One region of the Subtercola sp. PAMC28395 genome, then DNA from elsewhere that is predicted to be linked to it. Evidence: predicted binding sites of a transcription regulator. Region 1 holds the regulator's gene; the other holds the start of a gene.

What was found. Region 1 encodes HspR, which represses chaperone genes until heat shock. Its sites were predicted from a motif close to AAGTTGAGTCNNNNNGACTCAACTT; they were not measured.
Region 2: the regulator HspR is predicted to act here: its motif matches at 8,120-8,144, upstream of KPL76_RS02055 (ATP-dependent Clp protease ATP-binding subunit).

Annotation. Positions count from the first base shown of each region.
Region 1 is NZ_CP076547.1:1,061,720-1,072,065, reverse strand. It holds gene KPL76_RS05115 (ATP-dependent Clp protease ATP-binding subunit) at 1-1,156, opposite strand, end outside; gene mptB (polyprenol phosphomannose-dependent alpha 1,6 mannosyltransferase MptB) at 1,297-2,871, shown strand; gene KPL76_RS05105 (hypothetical protein) at 2,900-3,778, opposite strand; gene KPL76_RS05100 (heat shock protein transcriptional repressor HspR) at 3,828-4,244, opposite strand; gene KPL76_RS05095 (DnaJ C-terminal domain-containing protein) at 4,309-5,316, opposite strand; gene KPL76_RS05090 (nucleotide exchange factor GrpE) at 5,309-6,046, opposite strand; gene dnaK (molecular chaperone DnaK) at 6,049-7,920, opposite strand; gene KPL76_RS05080 (MFS transporter) at 8,110-9,411, shown strand; gene KPL76_RS05075 (prenyltransferase) at 9,535-10,346, opposite strand, start outside; partial or broken gene KPL76_RS14930 (hypothetical protein) at 10,303-10,346, shown strand, end outside.
Region 2 is NZ_CP076547.1:418,541-428,886, reverse strand. It holds gene KPL76_RS02100 (hypothetical protein) at 1-21, opposite strand, end outside; gene KPL76_RS02095 (MerR family transcriptional regulator) at 18-641, opposite strand; gene KPL76_RS02090 (carbohydrate kinase) at 764-1,738, opposite strand; gene KPL76_RS02085 (putative quinol monooxygenase) at 1,763-2,068, opposite strand; gene KPL76_RS02080 (LacI family DNA-binding transcriptional regulator) at 2,065-3,210, opposite strand; gene KPL76_RS02075 (substrate-binding domain-containing protein) at 3,437-4,447, shown strand; gene KPL76_RS02070 (ABC transporter permease) at 4,586-5,620, shown strand; gene KPL76_RS02065 (ATP-binding cassette domain-containing protein) at 5,617-6,375, shown strand; gene KPL76_RS02060 (arylsulfatase) at 6,467-7,981, opposite strand; gene KPL76_RS02055 (ATP-dependent Clp protease ATP-binding subunit) at 8,160-10,346, shown strand, end outside.

The sequences.
Region 1 (10,346 bases):
CGGGGTTCTGTTCGGCGTTCTCGGCCTCGCGCAGCTGCCGCTCCATGACCGGGATGTCTCCGTACAGGAGTCTGGATGCCCGTTCGAGGTTGCCCTCACGCTGCGCCCGTTCCGCAGCCATTCTGGCGGCGTCGAGTTTCGTCTTGAGCTCGCCGACACGGTTCAGCACGGCGCGCTCCTTGTCCCAGCGCTCCTGGACCACCGTCAGCTCGGCTTGGCGGGTGCCGAGGTCGAGGCGGAGCTTCTCAAGGCGCTGCTTGCTCGCCTCGTCCTTCTCCTTCGTAAGCGCCAGCTCTTCGAGCTTCAGTCGGTCGACACTGCGCCGCAGCTCGTCGATCTCGACCGGGGCCGAGTCGATCTCCATGCGCAAGCGCGAGGCGGCTTCGTCGATGAGGTCGATCGCCTTGTCGGGAAGCTGCCGCCCGGTGATGTACCGGTTCGAGAGTGAGGCCGCCGCAACGAGTGCGGCGTCGGCGATCGACACCTTGTGGTGTGCCTCGTAACGCTCCTTGAGCCCGCGCAGGATGGCGATGGTGTCTTCAACACTCGGTTCGCCGACGAACACCTGCTGGAACCGGCGTTCGAGCGCCGCGTCTTTCTCGATGAACTCGCGGTACTCGTCGAGCGTTGTCGCCCCGATGAGCCGTAGTTCGCCGCGCGCGAGCATCGGCTTCAGCATGTTCGACGCTGCGACAGAGCCTTCACCACCGCCCGCACCCATCAGCGTGTGGAGCTCATCGACGAAGGTGATGATCTCGCCGTCGGCGTCGTTGATCTCCTTCAGCACAGCTTTGAGGCGTTCTTCGAACTCCCCGCGGTATTTCGCGCCGGCGACGAGAGCCGCGAGGTCGAGTGAGACGAGCTGCTTGCCCTTCAGCGAATCGGCGACGTCACCGGCGACGATGCGCTGGGCGAGCCCCTCGACCACTGCCGTCTTGCCGACGCCGGGCTCACCGATGAGAACGGGATTGTTCTTGGTGCGGCGCGTCAGAACCTGGCTGACGCGCCGGATCTCGGCGTCGCGACCGATCACCGGGTCGAGTTTGCCGCTCGCCGCGATGTCGGTGAGGTTGACTCCATACTTCTGCAGCGCGCTCTGCTCCTCGTCGCCCTGCTGGCCACCGTTCTGGCCACCCTGCTGACCGCCTTGCGGCATCTGAGTTCTCCTGGGTCTGTGAAACAGAGACTACAAAACTTGAGTCTCTTACACTCAATTTTACGCCCTGCGGCGACTGAATTCCAGTGTTTGATCGATCATCACCCCGTTTCCAGCCTGTTCAACATAAGGTGTTGACAGTGAAGAGTATTTTGAGGCGTGAACTGGGGTCCCCGCTCATCCTTGGCCTGGTGGGGTCTCTCTTCATCGCGCTCGGCTCCCTCGCCGTCGGCTGGCTCGGCCCCGGCTCGAACGTGCGAAGCTGGGCGTTCATCGACGCACTCCGCTCCAACGTCCTCCTCGTGCATACCGCTACCATCGTGGTCATCGGGGCCAGCCTCCTGCTGGTGATCGCCTGGCTCAAACTCGGCGTGCAGTTGCGAGCCAATCCACCGGATGCCCTGCGGCGCGTCATCGTTGCTGCCGCTGTCTGGGCCGTTCCTCTCATCGTCGCGGTGCCCCTGTATTCTCGTGACCTCTTCGCCTACGTCGGCCAGGGCCGGCTCATGGTGGGCGGCTTCAACCCGTACCTCGACGGCATCTCGGCGATCCAGGGGTGGTTCAACATCGGGGTCGACCCGCTCTGGGCGAGCGCGAAGACGCCCTACGGCCCGGTCTACCTGTGGATCGAACAGATCGTCGTCGGCTCCGTCGGCACCTCACCCATCACCGCGGTCGCCATCTTCCGCCTGATCGCCGTGCTGGGCGTGGCGGGCATCGCCTTCTATGCCTACCGCATCGCCCGCCTGCGTGGGCTCGACCCTTCGCAGGTGCTGTGGCTGGTTCTCGCGAGCCCGATCATCATGTTCAACTTCATCGTCGGCGGCCACAACGACGCCCTCATGCTCGCCTTCCTCATTGCCGGCATGTACTACGCCATGATCAAGCGGCCGATCATCGCCACGATTCTCGTGACCCTTGCGATCGGGGTGAAACCCATCGCACTCATCGCTCTACCCGTGATCGGCATCATCTGGGCAGGCCAGAATCGCACCGTCCGCAGCACGATCAAGTACTGGGTCGCCACTGCGGCAATCTCGTTCGTGATCCTGGGCGTACTCGGGTTCGTGATGAATGTCGGTTTCGGCTGGGTGTTCACTCTGGCAACTCCTGGCGCGGTCGCCCACTGGTACGCGCCCGTCAATATCCTCGCGATCGGGCTCGGCGGCGCGTTCGGTGCCGTCGGTCTCGACGGTGAGATCGGCGCGAACATCGTCAAGTACACGGCGATGGCCCTGATGGCTGTCATCGTGGCATGGCTGATGCTCACCAAACGCAACATCGACCCGATGATGCGGCTCAGTTTCGCCTTCGCAGCTCTCGTGCTCTCGTCCGCGGTCATCCACCCGTGGTACGCCGCGTGGGTCATCGTGCTCTTCGCTGTCTCGGGAGTTCGAGTCGGTCTCCAGACGCATCTCATCGTCGCCGCCTCGATCTTCTTCGCCTGCGTCAGTATCGCTGAAGGCATGGACGTCTCCGATGCCGTGCAGGGCGACGTCGGTGCGGCCATCCTGCGAACGGTCATCATCTCAGGAGGGGCAATCGCTCTGATCGTCGCCTACTGCATCCACGAAGACCTGTCGATCGCGCTGCTTCGCCGACGCATTCGTGAGGCCAGGCTGCGCTTTGCCGTTTCACGAGCAGCGGCGGGCGCAGCGCGACGTGCGACCGGGCATCCCGCATCCCGCTCGGCTACCACCCTCACCAAGCCCTGACGGGTATCGCTCCCGCGGGCGCGAGAAGTCAGAGGCCGAGCTTGTCGACCCAGTATCGGAGAAACGCGGCACCCGCTTCGTCATGGATGAGGTCACCCTCGACGATGACCGGGTACGGCTTCTCGAGAACGCCATCGGAGGGCCGGACATCCACATGGGCGACGTCGTAACCCGCCGAGTGCAGGTAGTCGGCCATCTTGTAATCGCTGCGTGAGTCACCGACGGTTCGCCAGAGCGATGGCAGGTCGCCCTCGTCGATGAAGTGCGACAACGCACGCTCGGCCCCGCGGTCTTTGTCGAGTGTCACTGATTCGACGTCGGTCGAGATGATGGTCGGGTCGATGCGGAACGGGATGTGCCCCGCCGCATTCCTGACCTCGCGGTCGCCGTATCGAGCACCAAGCCCACGCTCCACCAGAGCGTCGAAAGCGACCTCGTTGTACCGCAATTGAGCGCTCTGGTACGTCTCGGCGTCGACCGTCGTCAACTGTTCCACAGAGACCATGGCGAGCTTCGTCTCGTCGAAGAACATCAGCTCGCTGAACTTCTCGCGTACGACGGCACGGATGCCCGCGGCGAACTCAGCCGGCAGCGCCACCGTCTCATCGACCTGCGTCTCACCGGCGCCCTCAGGGCCGACCGTGAACCAGACGGCACCCTTTTCAGCGACGACGAACATCCGGCCACCGTTCTCGAGGGCTTCACCCAGGCCTCCGGCCATCAGCGGAGCGATGACCTGCTCCTTCACGAAGTCGGCCGAGCGGCCCGTGATGAAGGCAATCGGCACGCCGCCTGCCGTCAGGGTGACGAGGTCGGTGAGGATGCTCGGCACCACGACAGACCGCGTGAGGGGTGAGGCGATGGGCCCGTCGATGTCGAGAAGAAGGCCGAGTGCGGGGGTCGTCATGCCCCCATTCTTTCATCCGCCGTCACACGCCGATCGAGTAGCGCGCGGGCTACGGTCGCCAGACCACCACTTCGGTGCGGCGCTGGGCGCGAACGCCACTCTTGAGGCTTACGACTTCGCCCTCGAGGCCAGCGGCGAACACGCGCCGACCCGGTCGATTGAGAAGCTCGTCCGCGAGAGCGGTCTCGAGCTCGCGCACACGCCTGGACAGCTGCTGGTTGAGGTTCTCCAGGTCGAGGATGCGCCTGATGCCCTCGAGTGAGATGCCCTCGGCTCCCAGCCGCGCTACCTCGCGCAGCTGCATGACGTCGCGAAGCGAATAACGCCTCGACTTGCCAGCCGTTCGGCTGGGACTCACAAGCCCCAGCCGGTCATATTGGCGCAACGTCTGCGGATGCATTTCTGCGAGTTCGGCGGCGACCGCGATGGCGAACAGTGGAGCATTCTCGTCCACAGGCATTGTCATCGCAGGTCACCTCACCGTTCTGTCTGATTCGCTTACGCAGGACTATTGGACTGATACCGCTTGTTTACTCGTGTGCTTTGGCCAGAAGCTCAGCACGCGGGTTCTCCTGGGGTTCCAACGCGTGGAACGCGAGAAGCGCGTCACGCGCCTCCGGAGACAGGTGCGAGGGCACAGCCACCTGGACCACAGCGAGCAGGTCGCCCGTGCCTTTCGGGGTGTCGACCCCCCGGCCCTTGACCCGAAGTACGCGGCCGCTCGGAGTGCCGGCACCGACGCGGAGTTTCACTGGTTCGCCGCCGAGCGTGGGCACCTCGATGGTCGCCCCGAGGGTCGCCTCGACGAAGGTGACGGGAACGTTGACCCTGAGGTTCAGGCCGTCTCGCTCGAAGACCGGGTGCTTGCGAACGGCGATCGTCAGTACGATGTCGCCGGTCTCGCCACCGTCGGGGCTCGCCTCACCCTTGCCTCGCAGCTTGATCTTCTGCCCATCAGCGACCCCGGCAGGGATCTTGACCGTGATGGTCTTGCCCTCTGACGTCTGCAACTTGATGGTGTCGCCCTTGGTCGCGGTGAGAAAGTCCACCGTGGTGCGTGCAGCGACGTCACGGCCGCGTGTCGGCCCGCCGTAGCCGCGGTAGCCGCCGCTGGGCTGACCGAACCCGGGCTGGCTGCCGCCGAACATGCCTCCAAGGAGGTCATCGAAGCCGCCCTGCTGGTACGAGTAGCTCGTATTGGCTCCGCCACCGCCGCCGCCACGACCTCCGCCGAACATGCCGCCGAAGACGTCTTCGAAGCCGCCGCCCTGGCCCTGGCCACCCGCTGTGAAGCGGGCGCCAGAACCCATGGCGCGAATCTGGTCATACTCCTTGCGCTGTTCGGGGTCGGCGAGAACCGAGTGGGCTTCGCTGATCTCCTTGAACTTCGCCTCGGCGGCAGCATCACCAGGGTTGGAGTCCGGGTGGAACTGCCGCGCGAGCTTGCGATACTGCTTCTTCAGGTCGGCAGGCGTGACGTCCTTCGACACCCCGAGGACCTTGTAGAAGTCCTTGTCGAACCAATCCTGGCTAGCCATTCGGCACCGCTACGACAACCTTCGCCGCACGGAGCAGCGTCGAACCGAGGAAGTAACCGGTCTCGACGACATCAGAGATGGTCTCGACCTGCACGTCTGCGCTCGGCTGCTGGAAGATCGCCTCGTGCAGCTGGGGATCGAAGGGCTCGCCAGCAGCTCCGAAGGGCTTCAGACCGAAACGCTCGACCCCGGTTCGCAGTTTCGCCACAATGGAAGCGAACGGGCCCTCAGCAAGGTCGCCGTGCTTCTCAGCACGGTCGAAGTCGTCGAGAACCGGCAGCAGAACCTTCACCACGTCACCGACCGTCCGTTCACGCTCGACTTCCCGGTTGGCTTCGGTGCGCTTGCGATAGTTGGCGTACTCAGCGGTCACCCGCTGCAGGTCTGCGAGACGTTCGGCCGCCAGGTCGACAGCGGCAGTCGCCTCAGCCTCACCAGCGCTCACAGCATCCAGAAAGCTCAGATCGTCGTCGTTGAACTGGTCATCTCCCACGGTCTCCTCTTCTCCTGTTGCTTCTGCGTTCTCGCCCTCACCAGCATCGGTGTGCGTTTCGACATCTGGGCCTTCGGCCTCGATGAAGGCGGCGTCTTCGACGGGCTCGCCCGTCACCGGGTCTGTCGCGTCTGCGGCAGACCCGGTAGGGGCGCTTGGCCCGGCAGGCGTACCTGTCGGGTCGAACGGGCCAGAAGACTCGTCACTGCCGCGGCCTGACTTGTCTTTCTTGCCCATGATTACTTCTGCTCTTTCGATTCTTCGTCGTCGACGACTTCAGCATCAACGATATCTTCGTCGCTGCTCGCCGTCTCTTCGGCAGGCTGGTCGGCTGCAGCGGCTGCTGCGGCTTCGTCGGCCTGCGAGTTGGCGTAGATGGCCTGGCCGAGCTTCGACTGGCTCTCGTTGAGCTTGTCGAAGGCCGACTTGACCGCTTCATCGTCGTCTCCGGCGAGGGCGCTCTTCAGAGCGTCGACATCGGCCTGCACCTCGGTCTTGACCTCTTCGGGCAGCTTGTCTTCGTTGTCTTTGATGAGCTTGTCGATCGAGTACGCGAGCTGCTCGCTCGTGTTGCGCGTCTCAGCGGCCTCGCGGCGCTTCTTGTCTTCTGCGGCGTGCTCTTCACCCTCGCGCACCATGCGGGCGATGTCGTCCTTCGACAGGCTCGACCCACCGGTGATCGTCATCGACTGCTCCTTGCCCGTGCCCTTGTCTTTGGCAGACACGTGCACGATGCCGTTGGCGTCGATGTCGAAGGTGACCTCGACCTGCGGAATGCCGCGCGGGGCCGGCGCAATGCCGGTCAGCTCGAACGTTCCGAGGTTCTTGTTGTCACGGGTGAACTCACGCTCGCCCTGGAAGACCTGGATGGCCACAGACGGCTGGTTGTCGTCTGCAGTGGTGAAGGTCTCGCTGCGCTTGGTCGGGATGGCCGTGTTGCGCTCGATGAGCTTGGTCATCATGCCGCCCTTGGTCTCGATACCGAGAGAGAGCGGGGTGACGTCGATGAGCAGAACGTCTTTGCGCTCGCCCTTCAGCACGCCGGCCTGCAGTGCGGCACCGACAGCCACGACCTCGTCGGGGTTGACGCCCTTGTTGGGCTCACGCCCACCGGTCAGCTTCTTGACCAGCGAGACGACGGCGGGCATACGGGTCGATCCACCGACCAGAACGACGTGGGCGATGTCGGCGATCGAGACACCGGCCTCCTTGATGACGTCGTGGAACGGCTTCTCGGTGCGGGCCAGCAGGTCTGCGGTCAGCTCTTCGAACTTCGCGCGGCTCAGGGTCTCGTCGAGGTTGGCAGGGCCGTTCTCGGTGAGCGAGAGGTAGGGAAGCTGGATGGTCGTGGAAAGCGATCCCGACAGCTCCTTCTTGGCCTGCTCAGCGGCCTCCTTCAGACGCTGCTTGGCGATCTTGTCGCCAGAGACGTCGACGCCGGTCGAGTCCTTGAAGCGCTTGATCAGGTAGTCGACGACACGCTGGTCCCAGTCGTCGCCGCCGAGGCGGTTGTCGCCGGCGGTCGAGCGCACCTGGATGGTGGAGAAGTCGTCGTCCTTGCCCACTTCAAGCAGAGAGACATCGAAGGTACCGCCACCGAGGTCGAAGACCAGGATGAGTTCGTCTTCTTTACCCTTGTCGAGGCCGTAGGCGAGTGCGGCAGCGGTCGGCTCGTTGATGATGCGCAGAACGTTCAGCCCGGAGATCTCGCCAGCCTCTTTGGTGGCCTGGCGCTCGGCGTCGTTGAAGTATGCGGGAACGGTGATGACCGCGTCGGTGACCTTGTCACCGAGGTACGACTCAGCGTCGCGCTTCAGCTTCGCAAGAATGCGCGCAGAGATCTCCTGCGGGGTGTACTTCTTGTCGTCGACCTTGACGGTCCAGTCGGTTCCGATGTGGCGCTTGACGCTCGCAATCGTGCGGTCGACGTTGGTGACGGCCTGGCGCTTGGCGGTCTCGCCGACCAGCACCTCTCCGTCTTTGGTGAAGGCGACAACCGACGGGGTCGTGCGAAAGCCTTCTGCATTGGCGATGACGGTGGGTTCTCCACCTTCGAGGACGGCGACGACCGAGTTGGTGGTACCGAGGTCGATTCCTACTGCACGAGCCATGTGCTTTACTCCTTCTTGGCCTTCCGGCCGGCTAAAGATGCTTCAGACCCAGATACGGATACTTGAGTCTTATACGCTCAAGTTTACTCCCCGTCGATCAGGTGTCAAGTCCGAAGGCCAAGAACTTGAGTAGATGTGACTCAACTTTCAATACACCTTCGGTTTACCCAGAAACTGTACTGTGTGGTCATGACTGCAACGGCGGCAGGCCCGACTGGCCCCACCACGATCATCCCGCGCACGCGTGTTCTGGCCTGGGGCCTGTGGGACTGGGGCGGAGCCGCCTTCAACGCCGTCGTCACCACCTTCGTCTTCACGGTGTACCTGACCGGTAAGTCGTTCGGCGGCGAAGCCTTCGTCTCTGCGCAGCTCGGCTGGACCCTGGGGGTGGCCGGCATCCTGGTGGCCCTACTGGCGCCGATCACGGGGCAGCGCTCCGATGTCTCAGGCCGCCGCAAGTTCTGGCTCGCGGTCAATACGTACATCGTGGTGGTGGTCACCGCGCTCATGTTCTTCGTCGAACCATCGCCCAGCTACCTGTGGCTGGGGTTGCTCCTGCTCGCCGTCGGCACGGTGTTCTTCGAGTTCGCCTCGGTGAACTACAACGCCATGCTCACCAGCGTCTCGACCCGGGCGACCATCGGCAAGGTCAGCGGGTTCGGATGGTCGATGGGGTACTTCGGCGGAATCGTGCTGTTGCTCATCGTCTACTTCGGCCTCATCCACCCTGCGCCAGACGACGACAACGGGCTGGCCGTGCGCCTCTCGATGCTGATTGCAGCAGCGTGGCTCGGCCTCTTCGCACTGCCGGTGCTGCTCGCCGTGCCCGAGTACACGGCTCCGGCAGCCAGTCGCCGTGACAAGGTCAGCTTCTTCGGCTCCTACGTGCGCCTCGGGCACGACATCGCGCGGCTGTGGCGCACGAGCCGGCACACCGTCTACTTCCTGATCGCGAGCGCCGTATTCCGCGACGGGCTCACCGGAGTCTTCACCTTCGGTGGCATTTTGGCGGCAGGCACCTTCGGCTTCTCTGCCGGCGAGGTCATCATCTTCGCCATTGCGGCCAACGTGACCGCGGGCGTCTCGACCGTGGTCATCGGGCGCCTCGACGACCGGATCGGCCCGAAGCCCGTGATCGTGGGCGCTCTGGTCGGGCTCGTCATCTGCGGTCTCGCTGTGTTCTTCCTGCATGACGCCGGCCCGGCGGCCTTCTGGGTCTTCGGCCTTGCCCTCTGCCTGTTCGTCGGCCCCGCGCAGTCGGCGAGCCGGTCGTTCCTGGCCCGGGTGATTCCTGCGGGCCGCGAAGGCGAGGTCTTCGGCCTCTACGCGACCACCGGAAAGGCGGCGACCTTCCTCGCGCCGACGGCGTTCGCGATCTTCGTGACGATCGGCGGCGCACAGTACTGGGGCATCCTGGGCATCGTGCTCGTGCTCGCGGTGGGCCTCGCAGTGCTCATCCCCGTTTCGGCGAAGCAGCCCGAGCTCAGCTGAGGGCAATTCGCGAGAGCGAAACCGTCGGATATTCCGCGGGGGCAGCGCGCCTACAAGGGGTACTCCAGCGGAATCTCCGACGATTGCGAGCGCGGCAGCGTAAATGCCAGCGCAGGCGACGGGTCAGGGCGTGAGTGCCCAGTACCAGATGAGCAGCATCGTCACCACGAAACCGGTCGCGAAGTTCAGGTAGAGAAACCGTCGCCAGCCAGCGTTGGCGAGCTCAGCATCCGCATCGGTGATCGACCAGTACGGCAGCACACTCAGGGCGTACGGCAGAGCCAGCACAGCGGCAATCGGGCCGGGCCAGCTGGTGAGCAGCATGAGCAACCCGCCGAGCACGTAGGCGAAGAACGCGAAACGTACCGTCTGCCTGCCGCCGATGACCGTGGCGATCGAAGCGATGCCGCCCTCGCGGTCTGCGACGATGTCCTGCACGGCGCCGAACGCGTGACTCGCGATGCCCCACAGAAAGAATGCCGCGAGAATTGCCCAGAGCTGGGGGGTGAAGACTGCACCGGCGAGCACCAGACCGTAGACGGCGGGGCTCACGAAGTGCGTGCTCGAGGTCAGTGAGTCGACGAACGGGCGTTCCTTGAACCGCAGTTTCGGCGCGCTGTAGGCGATCACCGCGAACACACTGATCGCCAGCACCAGCCAGGAGAGCGGCGAACCGACGATCACCAGGTACACCAGGAACGGGATGTTCGTGACCGCCGCGCTCCACAGCGTCAACTTGTGCAGCGAGCGCCCGAGCACCGCGCCCTCGACACCGCCCTTGCGGGGGTTCCGGAGGTCGGATTCATAGTCGAACACGTCGTTGATGCCGTACATCGCGAGGTTGTACGGCACGAGGAAGTAGAGGGTCCCGAGCACGAAGGTCAGGTCGACCTGGCGGGTGGTCAGCAGGTACGCGGCCGCGAACGGGAACGCGG
Region 2 (10,346 bases), 640 kb from region 1:
AAGATCGGTCATGGTGATCACGCGGTTCCTTCCGGTGAATAGCGCTGCTGGGTGACGTGCTCCTGGGCGATGCGGCGCAGAGCCGCGAAGAGTGCGTCGCCGAGAACGGTGCCGACGACCACCGTTTCGGCCTGGGATTCGCGTGACTGGCGCGTTTCGATCTCGTCGAGGTCGGCCTCGGCGGCGACCAGTGCGGCAGTCTTATAACGGCCGAACCAGCCCCGGTCATCCCGCTGGCCCACCGCGTCGAAGGTGCTGAGCACCCGTCCCGCAGCCAGGCGGCCGGGGTTCGCGGGCAAGTATTTCCAGTCCGAGACGAGAGCATCGATGCGCTGGAGGGCTTCGGGGTCGATCTGTTCGACGTCGAGGGTTTCGGAGACGGTGTTCTGCGCCACCGCGAACGTCTCGGCGAGCGAGGAGTCGGAGTAGATCGAGTCGATGACCTCGCGGGCAGACAGGATGCTCAGCCCGCCGACGTCGAGGAGTGCCCGAATGAGCCGCAAGCGGCGAACGTGCTCGTCGTCGTAGCTCGCCTGGTTGGGGCTGCTCGCGACGCCCGCTTGCAGCAGCCCCTCCCGCAGGTAGTACTTGATGGTCGCGACCGGCACCCCGGCCACCGAACTCAGTTCCGCCATTCTCATAACAGATACTTTAGCTATCCGATAGTGGCACTGTCTATAGTTCGTGGAGCACTTTCGGCGGAAGAGCGCGCGTCCGCCGCGCTGGCGTCGGCGGATTCCCTCTGCTCCGACGAAAGTCGGGTCTACGCGGAGACGTCGGCCAGATTCGGAGGGTTGGCGCCGGAGCGAGACACGGTGATGGCGGCGCAGTCGATGGCGAAGGTGCCGAGGCGAGTGAGTGTTTCGGCGGTGAAGGCCGAGCCGTCGACGAGGGATTCGGGCGCGGTGCCTTCGCCGAGCATCCGGAGCAGCGTGTGGATCGACGCGCTCATGAACGAGTCGCCCGCGCCGATGGTGTCGGCCACGACCACACGCCTGCCGGGCAGGTCGAGGGTCGCGAGATCAGAGACGAGCAGGGCACCGGATGCCCCGCGGGTCATGATCGCAAGCGCCGGCCCCAGCGTGAGAATGTGGCCGAGTACCTCGGACGGTGACAGAGCTGGGTACAACCATTCGGCGTCCTCGTCGCTGAGCTTCACGACGTTCGACAGTGCCATCAGGTCTTCTGCTGTTGCCCGGGCTGTCTCGACGGAGCCGAGCAGCGAGGGGCGGATGTTCGGGTCGAACGTGACGATCGTGCCCACGGGTGTCTCGGCAAGAAGGCGGCGGACGTCGGACGCGCCAGGGGTGAGGAACGCGGCGATCGAACCGGTGTGCACGAGGGCGGTTGCGGGCAGCTCTCCGACGAATTCGAGTGACCAGCGAATGTCGAACTCGTAGGTGGCTGCGCCGGACTCGTCGAGCAGGGCGGTGCCCGTCGAGGTCGGCTCGTCGATGATGGAGCCAGGAAAGAAAGCGACGCCCGAGGCTTCGATGTGTCGTTTCAGTTCACCGCCGCGTGCATCGCTGCCGATGCGGGTGACCAACTCGACGGCGTCGCCCAGCCGGGCCAGGCCGATGGCGACGTTCATGGGCGAGCCGCCGGGGTGCTCGGAGACACCGTTCGGACTGATGACGATGTCGGTGAGCGCCTCGCCGATCACGATCGCCGGCCCGGGCGTTCTGGCCGGTGCTGCTGAGGGTGCGGGCTGCGCGGCGGACTCTGGTTCAGGAGACACGGTGTCGGATCCTTTCGGCGATCATCAGGCGGGAAAGACGCCGATGGGGTCGAGCATGGTCAATTGTGACTGGCCGCCGGTGATGAGGGAAGTCAGCCTTCTGTTGAATTCGAGGCCGTGAGCGCTGGCGAGGTGCGCGTCGAAGGCGAGTTGGTCGCGGTAGAGCTCGTAGACGAAGACGGAGTGAGGATCGCTGGACAGGGAATGGGGGTCGAATCGCAGGTTTCCGGGTTCAGCACGCACGGCCGTCGCGAATTCGTCGATGAGCGCGGACACTGCGGCAGCGTTGCCGGCTGAGGCGGTGAACTCCGCGTAGAGGGCGATTGTCATGGCGAAGTGAGTGCTCTTTTCTGGGTGCGAAGCGGTGTCGCGGGTGCAGAGGGGGTTCGGATCACTGCGCCGGGATGGGCCGTGAGGTCGTCGACGGAGTGCCGTACTAGGAGTCTGGTCGGTAGGGTCACCGAGGTCTGTTCAGTCGATGGATCGGCGATCTGCGCGATCAGGTTGTCGACGGCTGCCTTGGCCATCTCCTCGATGGGCAGGTCGACCACGGTCAGGCTCGGGGTGAGCACAGTGGCCCAGGGTGCATCGTCGAAGCCGACGAGCGAGAGGTCCCGGCCGATGACGAGCCCCCGTTCCTTCGCCACCCGCAGTACGGCGAGCGACATGTTGCCGTTCGAGGCCAGCAGTGCGGTCGGTGGCTCCGGCGAATCGAGGATCGCGCAAACCGCGGTGGTTGCAGCATCGCCGGCATCGCCGCAGTATCGCACCCAGTCCGGGTCGACGCGAAGGCCCGACTCCGTCATCTCGGCGTAGTAACCCTCGACGCGATCGTGGATGGTCGAGATGAGGCCACGCGGCCGCTCGCCGGTCTCGCCCTCGAGATTCGCCGTCACAACGATCAGGCCGATCTTCGTGTGACCGAGAGAGTGCATGTGTTCGACCGCGTCGCGGGCCCCGCGATTGTTGTCAGCGGTGACACTGGGAATGCCCAGCGTCTCGAGCGAGCGGTCGAGAAGCGTGACTGGTTTGCCCTTGAGGTCGGATTTGCTGAGGAACTCGAGGTCGACCACGGCACTGGGCACGACGATCAGGCCGTCGACCTGCTTCTCGAGCATGACGCGAATCGATGCGCGTTCTGCAACCAGGTCTTCGTTGGTGTTGGTGACGAGCACCTGGTAGCCCTGCAGGCTGGCCGACTCGATGACGGATCGCATGGCCAGGTCGAAGACACTCAGGCCCACTTCGGCAATGATGAGCCCGAGGGTCTGTGTGCTGCCGGCCCGCATCGAGCGGGCGAGCACATTGGGCACATAGCCCAGCTCTTCTGCGCTCCGGAGCACTTTGGCGCGGGTCTCCGAATTGACAACCCCGTAATTGCTCAACGCACGGGACGTCGTGGCCCGGGACACTCCTGCGTGCCTGGCCACATCGCTGATCGTGGGGTGGGCTTCGTTACCCGATTGCTTCATGAGCTTTTTCCTGATGGTTTGACAGCGGAGATAAACGGTGTGATGATCATACCCATCATCACCGAGATCGATCTCACAACAAAACTGAGATCGATCTCAATATAGGGCTGATGACTTCACGAAGACACCTGCACCACACCGCAAGCGAAGTCAGACTCTGCCACTCTTCCCCTCCATCGGGCGAAAGTGAGAGAGTCAGATCGCACTCAAAGGAGAGTTACCCGAAATGAAACGTATCGTTCAGACCGTCGGAGCAGTCAGTGTGGCAGCATCGCTGCTTCTCGTGGCTTCCGGCTGCAGCGGCTCGACCACGGCAAGTTCGACCGCCGGCGGAGCGAAGCCGCTCACCATCGCCTTCGTCATGGGCGCAGAGGCCGACCCGTTCTTCAAGGCAATGAATGTCGGCGCTGCTGCTGAGACATCCGCCAAGGGCGACAAGCTGATCTGGCAGGGCGACCCCTCGCTCTACTCGCCGGCAACGCAGATTCCCATCGTCGACCAGGTGCTGGCCCAGAAGCCGGACTGCCTCGTGCTGATCCCGACCGACCCTGACGCGCTCCAGGCTTCGGTCACCAAGGCGACCGCAGCGAAGATCCCTGTGGTCAACGTCGACACTCACGTCACCGACCTCAGCAACGTCATCTCGTTCATCACCGGAGACAACGTTCAGGGCGGCCAGGCCGCAGCCGACCAGATGGCTACGGCGATCGGTTACAAGTCCGGTGGCAGCTACAAGGTCGTTGCCGGCCTGACCTCGGCCACCGCGACCACCAACGTCGATCGTCTCAAGGGCTTCAAAGACCAGCTCGCAGCGAAGTACCCGGGCATCGAGCTCGTCGACACGGCATACTCGCAGTCGCAGGCAGCCACCGCTGACAGCAACGTGAGCAACTGGTTGACCAAGTACCCCGACCTCGCGGGCATCTTCGCCATTGACGGCACCAACGCCACGGGCGCTTCATCTGCCCTCCAGGCCAAGGGCCTGACCGGCAAGGTCGCACTCATCGGCTACGACGCATACAAGTCCAACGTCGATCTGATCGGTAAGGGCGTCTTCACTGCTCTCATCGCCCAGAACCCGGCCGAAGAAGCCAAGCAGGCTGTCGACGCATGCCACACCTACATCGACAACGGCAACAAGGCCACCGGTATCGAAGCCAAGGTCACACTGCCGAACATCACGCTGAACAAAGACACCTCGGCTGCTGACCTGACGAAGTACACCTACGTCCAGTAGTCACCCCCTGCCGCGGCTTCGTCGGTCACCACCCGAAGGTGACCGGCGGGGCCGCACCCCCTCATCTCACCACCGCATGCTCGAGCACCACTGCATGTATCTCTAGACGCTGTCTTCATACGACGCGAAAGGCACCCCGTGGCAATCACCGAAACAATCGAACTGAAGCCGGGCGCAGGCGCACAGCCGCCTGTCACTCCCGGCAAGCGGTTCATCGAGCTGCTCACCAACCAGCAGACGATTCTTCTGCTGGTCCTGATCGGAATGGTGATTGTCTTCTCCGTTCTGAACCCGGTCTTCTTCACCGTCGACGTGTTCGGCAACATCCTGCTCGACTGGGGCCCCATCGTTCTCATCGCGGTCGCTGAGACGTTCGTCGTCATCTCGGGCGGAATCGATCTCTCGGTCGGTGCCACTCTCGGCTTCTCGGGTGTGATTGCGGCCTACGCCATGCAGGCGATGACCGCAGCCGGCCAGAACGACGGAATCACGATCTTCGTCGGAACGCTCGTGGCTGCGGCGACCGGTGTGCTCGTCGGTTTCATCAACTCCGTACTCATCAACCGGTTGCACCTCGTGCCCTTCATTGCCACACTGGCCACCCTCGGTGCCGCTGGCGGTATGTCGATCGTGCTCACGGGCGGTGCGCCCATCGGTGAAGGCCCGCAGAGCGCCATTCTGCTCAGCGTGCCGTGGCTCGGCCCGCTTTCGTGGCCGCTGATCTTCGTGATCATCATCGTCGTGATCGCCGGTCTGTTCCTGCACAAGGCCCGCTTCGGCCGGTACACCTACGCGATCGGCTCGAACTCGTTCGCCGCCCTGGCCGCCGGTATCAATGTGAAGCGGCACCTGACGAAGATCTACGTTCTGTCGGGTCTGCTCTCGGGCCTGGCGGGTATGTTCCTCTACATCCGCCTGGGTTCGGGTGCTCCGACCTCCGGTGTCGGAGACGAGCTCGACGCCATCGCCGCAGTCGTCATCGGTGGCGTCGCACTCTCGGGTGGTGTCGGCCGCATGTCGGGTACGGTCCTCGGATCGCTCATCCTCGCCACCGTCACCAGCGGTCTCATCATCATCGGCGTCGAACCGAACTGGAAGCAGGTCGTCGTCGCCATCCTCATTGCCGCAGCGGTCTCGCTGCAGGCCCTGCGCGCGAACGGAAGACGCTCATGACCCTCGCAGATGCACCTCTCTACGAAGTACGCAACATCTCCAAGAAGTACGGCAGCGTCGTCGCTCTCGATGACGTGAGCCTCAGCGTCAGGGCCGGAGAGGTCATCGGCCTGGTCGGCGACAACGGCGCCGGCAAGTCGACACTCGTGAAGGCGCTCGCTGGGGCGCATCAGCCGGACTCAGGCCAGATTCTGCTCGAGGGCGTCGAACGCCACTGGAAGAGCCCGCACGAAGCGCTCGAAGCCGGCGTCGAGACCCTCTATCAGGAGTCGAGCCTCGCTCCCCACCTCTCGGTGAGCTCGAACGTGTTCCTCGGTCGCGAGATCCCGAGCCCGGGCATCCTCGGCAAGCTCGGATTCCTGGCCCAGAAGCGAATGGATGCTGAAGCCCACGCCGACCTTGAGCGTGTCGGTATTGCGGTGCCGGCGTCGAACCGCCCCGTTTCCCAGCTCTCTGGTGGGCAGCGCCAGGCTGTCGCCATCGGCCGTGCAGTGTCGTGGGCACGCAAGGTCATCATCCTCGACGAGCCCACGAACCACCTCGGCGCGAGACAGTCGAAGGAAGTCCTGCAGGTCATCCGTGCCGCCAAAGCGAAGGGGCTGGGTGTGATCTTCATTTCGCACACCCTGCCTCACGTGCTGGAGGTCACCGACCGTGTCGTCGTGCTGCGACTCGGCAAGATCGTCAAAGACGCACCCACGGCGGATTTCGACGTGGACACCCTGCTCGGCACGATCACCGGTCTGCTCGTCTGACCGCTTTCGTGAACAGGTCAGCTGCGGCTGCCGGGAACTCGTGGTTCTCCGGCTGGTCGCAGCTTTTCTGTGTGCAGTGTCGTGGAAGCTCTCAGTTGCCGTGCCTCTGTGCGGCTGCGTTCACTACCTTGTCGACGATGGCTTGTGGGTTGAAGTCCGGTGGGGCCTGGGTTGGGGGGAATTCGGTGAAGGTCGCGATGTGTTGCTGCACGATGGCTGCTGCCGGAAGCACGGTCCAGAGTTTCTCGCCGGCATACAGGGGGTAGGCCGGGTCTTCCATGTGGCGTTCGAACGGGTCGACGCGCAGGTTGACGGGTTGCGGAACGGTGCTCTTCACGATGGCCCCATGGAACCAGTCGTCTTTCGTCTGGAAGTGCACCTTCCAGTTGTTGTAGCGCAGCGCGAAGAGGTCTCGTTCGCCGTAGTAGAAGAATTCGTGGCGCGGCGACTCGTCGACTTCGCCTGTCAGGTAGGGCAACTGGTTGTAGCCGTCGATGTGCACCCTGAAGTGCTTGTCGCCGAAGTCGGCTCCCTCGAGGAGTTCTTCTTTGACCTCGGGTCTACCGACTGCGGCCATGACGGTGGGCAGGATGTCTTCGAGGGAGAAGATGCCGTTCAGCACCTGGCCCGCGGGGATCTTTCCCGGCCAGCGGATGGCGAGTGGGGAGCGGAAGCCGCCCTCCCAGCCGAGACCCTTCTCGCCGCGGAAGGGCGAGGTGCCGCCGTCGGGCCAGGTGAAGGCCTCTGAACCGTTGTCGCTGGCGAACACCACGATCGTGTTGTCCGCGATGCCGAGCTCGTCGAGTTTGGCGAGCAGTTCTCCGACGACCCAGTCGAGTTCCTGCATCCCGTCGGCGTAGACACCGAGGCCGGTCTTGTCTTTCCAGCGCTCCGAGAGATGCGTCCATACATGCATCCGCGTGGTGTTGTGCCACAGGAGAAAGGGCTCGTCTGCGGCGACGGCGCGGTCGATGAAATCGAGCGAGTGCTCGAGCAGGTCATCCTCGATGCTCTCCATGCGCTTGCGCGTGAGGGGCCCAGTGTCGGTGATCGTCTGCTTACCGATGGGCCCGAACCGCGGATCCACGGTCGGGTCATCCACGGTGCTCGCCTTGCAGTCGAGCACGCCGCGCGGAATGAACAGCTGCTGGAAGATCGGCAGTTCTTTGGGGTACTCGGGCTGCTCGGGCTCTTCTTCGGCGTTCAGGTGGTACAGATTGCCGTAGAACTCGTCGAAGCCGTGTACCGTCGGCAGGAACTTGTTACGGTCGCCGAGGTGGTTCTTGCCGATCTGCGCCGTTCGGTAGCCCTCCGGCTTGATGAGCTCAGCGAGGGTCGGATCGGAATCCTGGATTCCCTGCTCGGCCCCGGGCAACCCGACTGTCGTGAGCCCGGTGCGGAGCGGAATCTGCCCAGTGATGAACGCCGCCCGCCCGGCCGTGCAGCTAGCCTGCGCATAGTTGTCGGTCATCATCGCGCCCTCGGCCGCGATGCGATCGATGTTGGGCGTCTCAGTGCCCATGATCCCGCGATGATACGCCCCGACATCGAACCAACCGATGTCGTCGGCGAGAATCAGCAGAATGTTCGGTTTTTCGTTCGTCATCGAATCCTCGCGCCCCTGAACGCGTCAGCACGTCCACCCTCCCATGGTATGCAGAGGCCTTTGCGCTGTCACGAAACAGTTTCGGCTCGTACGAAGGGCATGCACCCTCTTCGGGAATAGAGTCGCGTCGTGTGCGTTAACTTGATACGAAGGCACTCAAGTTTCACAGGAGGACCACTTGCCCATTTCACCCGACAACCTCGGCCCCGCGGCCGAAGGCTCCAGCTCGTTCGACGAATTCCTCGCCCGCTACCTGCAGGGTGAGCGCGCCGCCCAAGCCGGTCGTCCCATCGACATCAGCAGGCTCATGAGCCGGCGTACCCACGAGGTACTCGCCGAGGCCGGCCAGTTTGCGCTCTCCCACGGCCAGAGCGAGCTCGATGCCCTGCACATTCTGCGGGTCATCGCTGAACAGGAACCCGCGTCCGACGCCATTGCCCGCCTCGGAGCGAGCCCCTCTGCGATCGCGCACGCCGCCGAGCAGCGCTTGCCGCAGTCGTCGACCGAACGCCCCGATGTTCTGCCTTCGCTGACCCAGTCGGCCCAGCGCACGCTCTTTCACGCCTACCAGGTCGCCCGGGCATCCGGCTCGACCTACATCGACCCCGAGCACCTCTTCTTCGCGCTGGTCATCAACCAGGATTCACCGGCTGGTCAGGTGCTCGCCGCCGCCGGCGTGACTCCGGATGCCCTGCAAGCCGGAATGCGCGAAACCGTCAGCGCGGGCGAGGCGTCTGACCCGATGTCGCCCGCGTCCCCGGAGTCTGAAACCCCGATGCTCGACAGGTTCGGCACCGACCTCACGGAGATGGCTCGCGAAGGCGACCTCGACCCTGTGATCGGCCGCTCCGACGAGATCGAGCAGACCATCGAGATCCTCTCCCGTCGTACCAAGAACAACCCCGTGCTCATCGGCGAGGCCGGCGTCGGCAAGACCGCGATCATCGGTGGGATCGCCCAGGCCATCGTCGACGGCGGTGTTCCCGAGCAACTGCGCGGCAAGCGTGTCGTCTCGCTCGACCTGCCCGCGATGCTGGCGGGCACGAAGTACCGTGGCGACTTCGAGGAGCGCCTCACCACAGTGATGGACGAGATCGCCGCCCACAAGTCCGAGCTGATCGTCTTCATCGACGAGCTGCACACCGTCGTCGGTGCTGGCGGCTCCGGCGAAGGCGGAATGGACGCCGGCAACATCCTGAAGCCCCGACTTGCAAAGGGCGAACTGCACCTGGTCGGTGCCACCACCCTCAAGGAATACCGTGCGATCGAGAAGGATCCTGCGCTCGAGCGCCGCTTCCAGCCCGTCGTGGTCGGCGAACCGAGCATCGAAGACGCCGTGAAGATCCTCGCGGGTCTCCGCGGGGCATATGAAGACCACCACGGCGTGACCTACACCGATGAGGCCATCCGCGCGTCCGTCGAGCTGTCGGCGCGCTACGTCACCGACCGTTTCCTCCCCGACAAGGCGATCGACCTGATCGACCAGGCCGGTGCGCGACTGCGCCTGAAGCTGGGCCTCAAGTTCGACGCTTCTGCCTTACTGGTGCAGCTCGCAGATCTCGAAGCCTCGAAGAACTCCGCCGTCGCGGCAGAGCACTACGAAGAAGCTTCGCGGCTGCGCGACGAGATCGGAACGGTGCACGCGAAGCTCTCCGCGGGCGCGGCTGGTCACACTGCGACGTCTCTGCCTGCGACGCCTCTGCGCGGTCGATCCTCAGGGTCGACGACAGGCTTGTCGACCACGGTTGGTGAGCCCGAGATCGCAGCTGTGATCGCGCGCGCCACCGGCATCCCGGCCGAGCGCTTGACCGAGGTCGACCGTGAACGTCTCGCGTTGCTCGAGACCGAGCTGCACGAGCGCGTGATCGGTCAGGACGACGCGGTCACTGTCGTCGCCAAGGCCGTTCGCCGCAACCGCACCGGCATGGGCGACCAGAACCGGCCCGTCGGCAGTTTCCTGTTTCTCGGCCCGACCGGCGTCGGCAAGACCGAGCTCGCCAAGACGCTCGCGTCGAGCCTGTTCGGTGACGAGAAGGCCATGCTGCGCTTTGACATGAGTGAGTTCGGCGAGCGCCACACGGTGTCTCGCCTGGTCGGAGCCCCTCCCGGATACGTCGGGTACGACGAGGCCGGCCAGCTGACCGAGCGTGTTCGCCGCAACCCCTACTCGGTCATCCTGTTCGATGAGATCGAGAAGGCCCACCCAGACGTCTTCAATCTGCTTCTTCAGGTGCTCGACGACGGTCGCCTGACCGACGGCCAGGGCCGCACAGTCGACTTCCGCAACACCGTCATCATCATGACCTCGAACCTCGGTTCGGAGTTCCTGGCGAGCCGGGGCGGGGCCATCGGGTTCGTCGCCGAC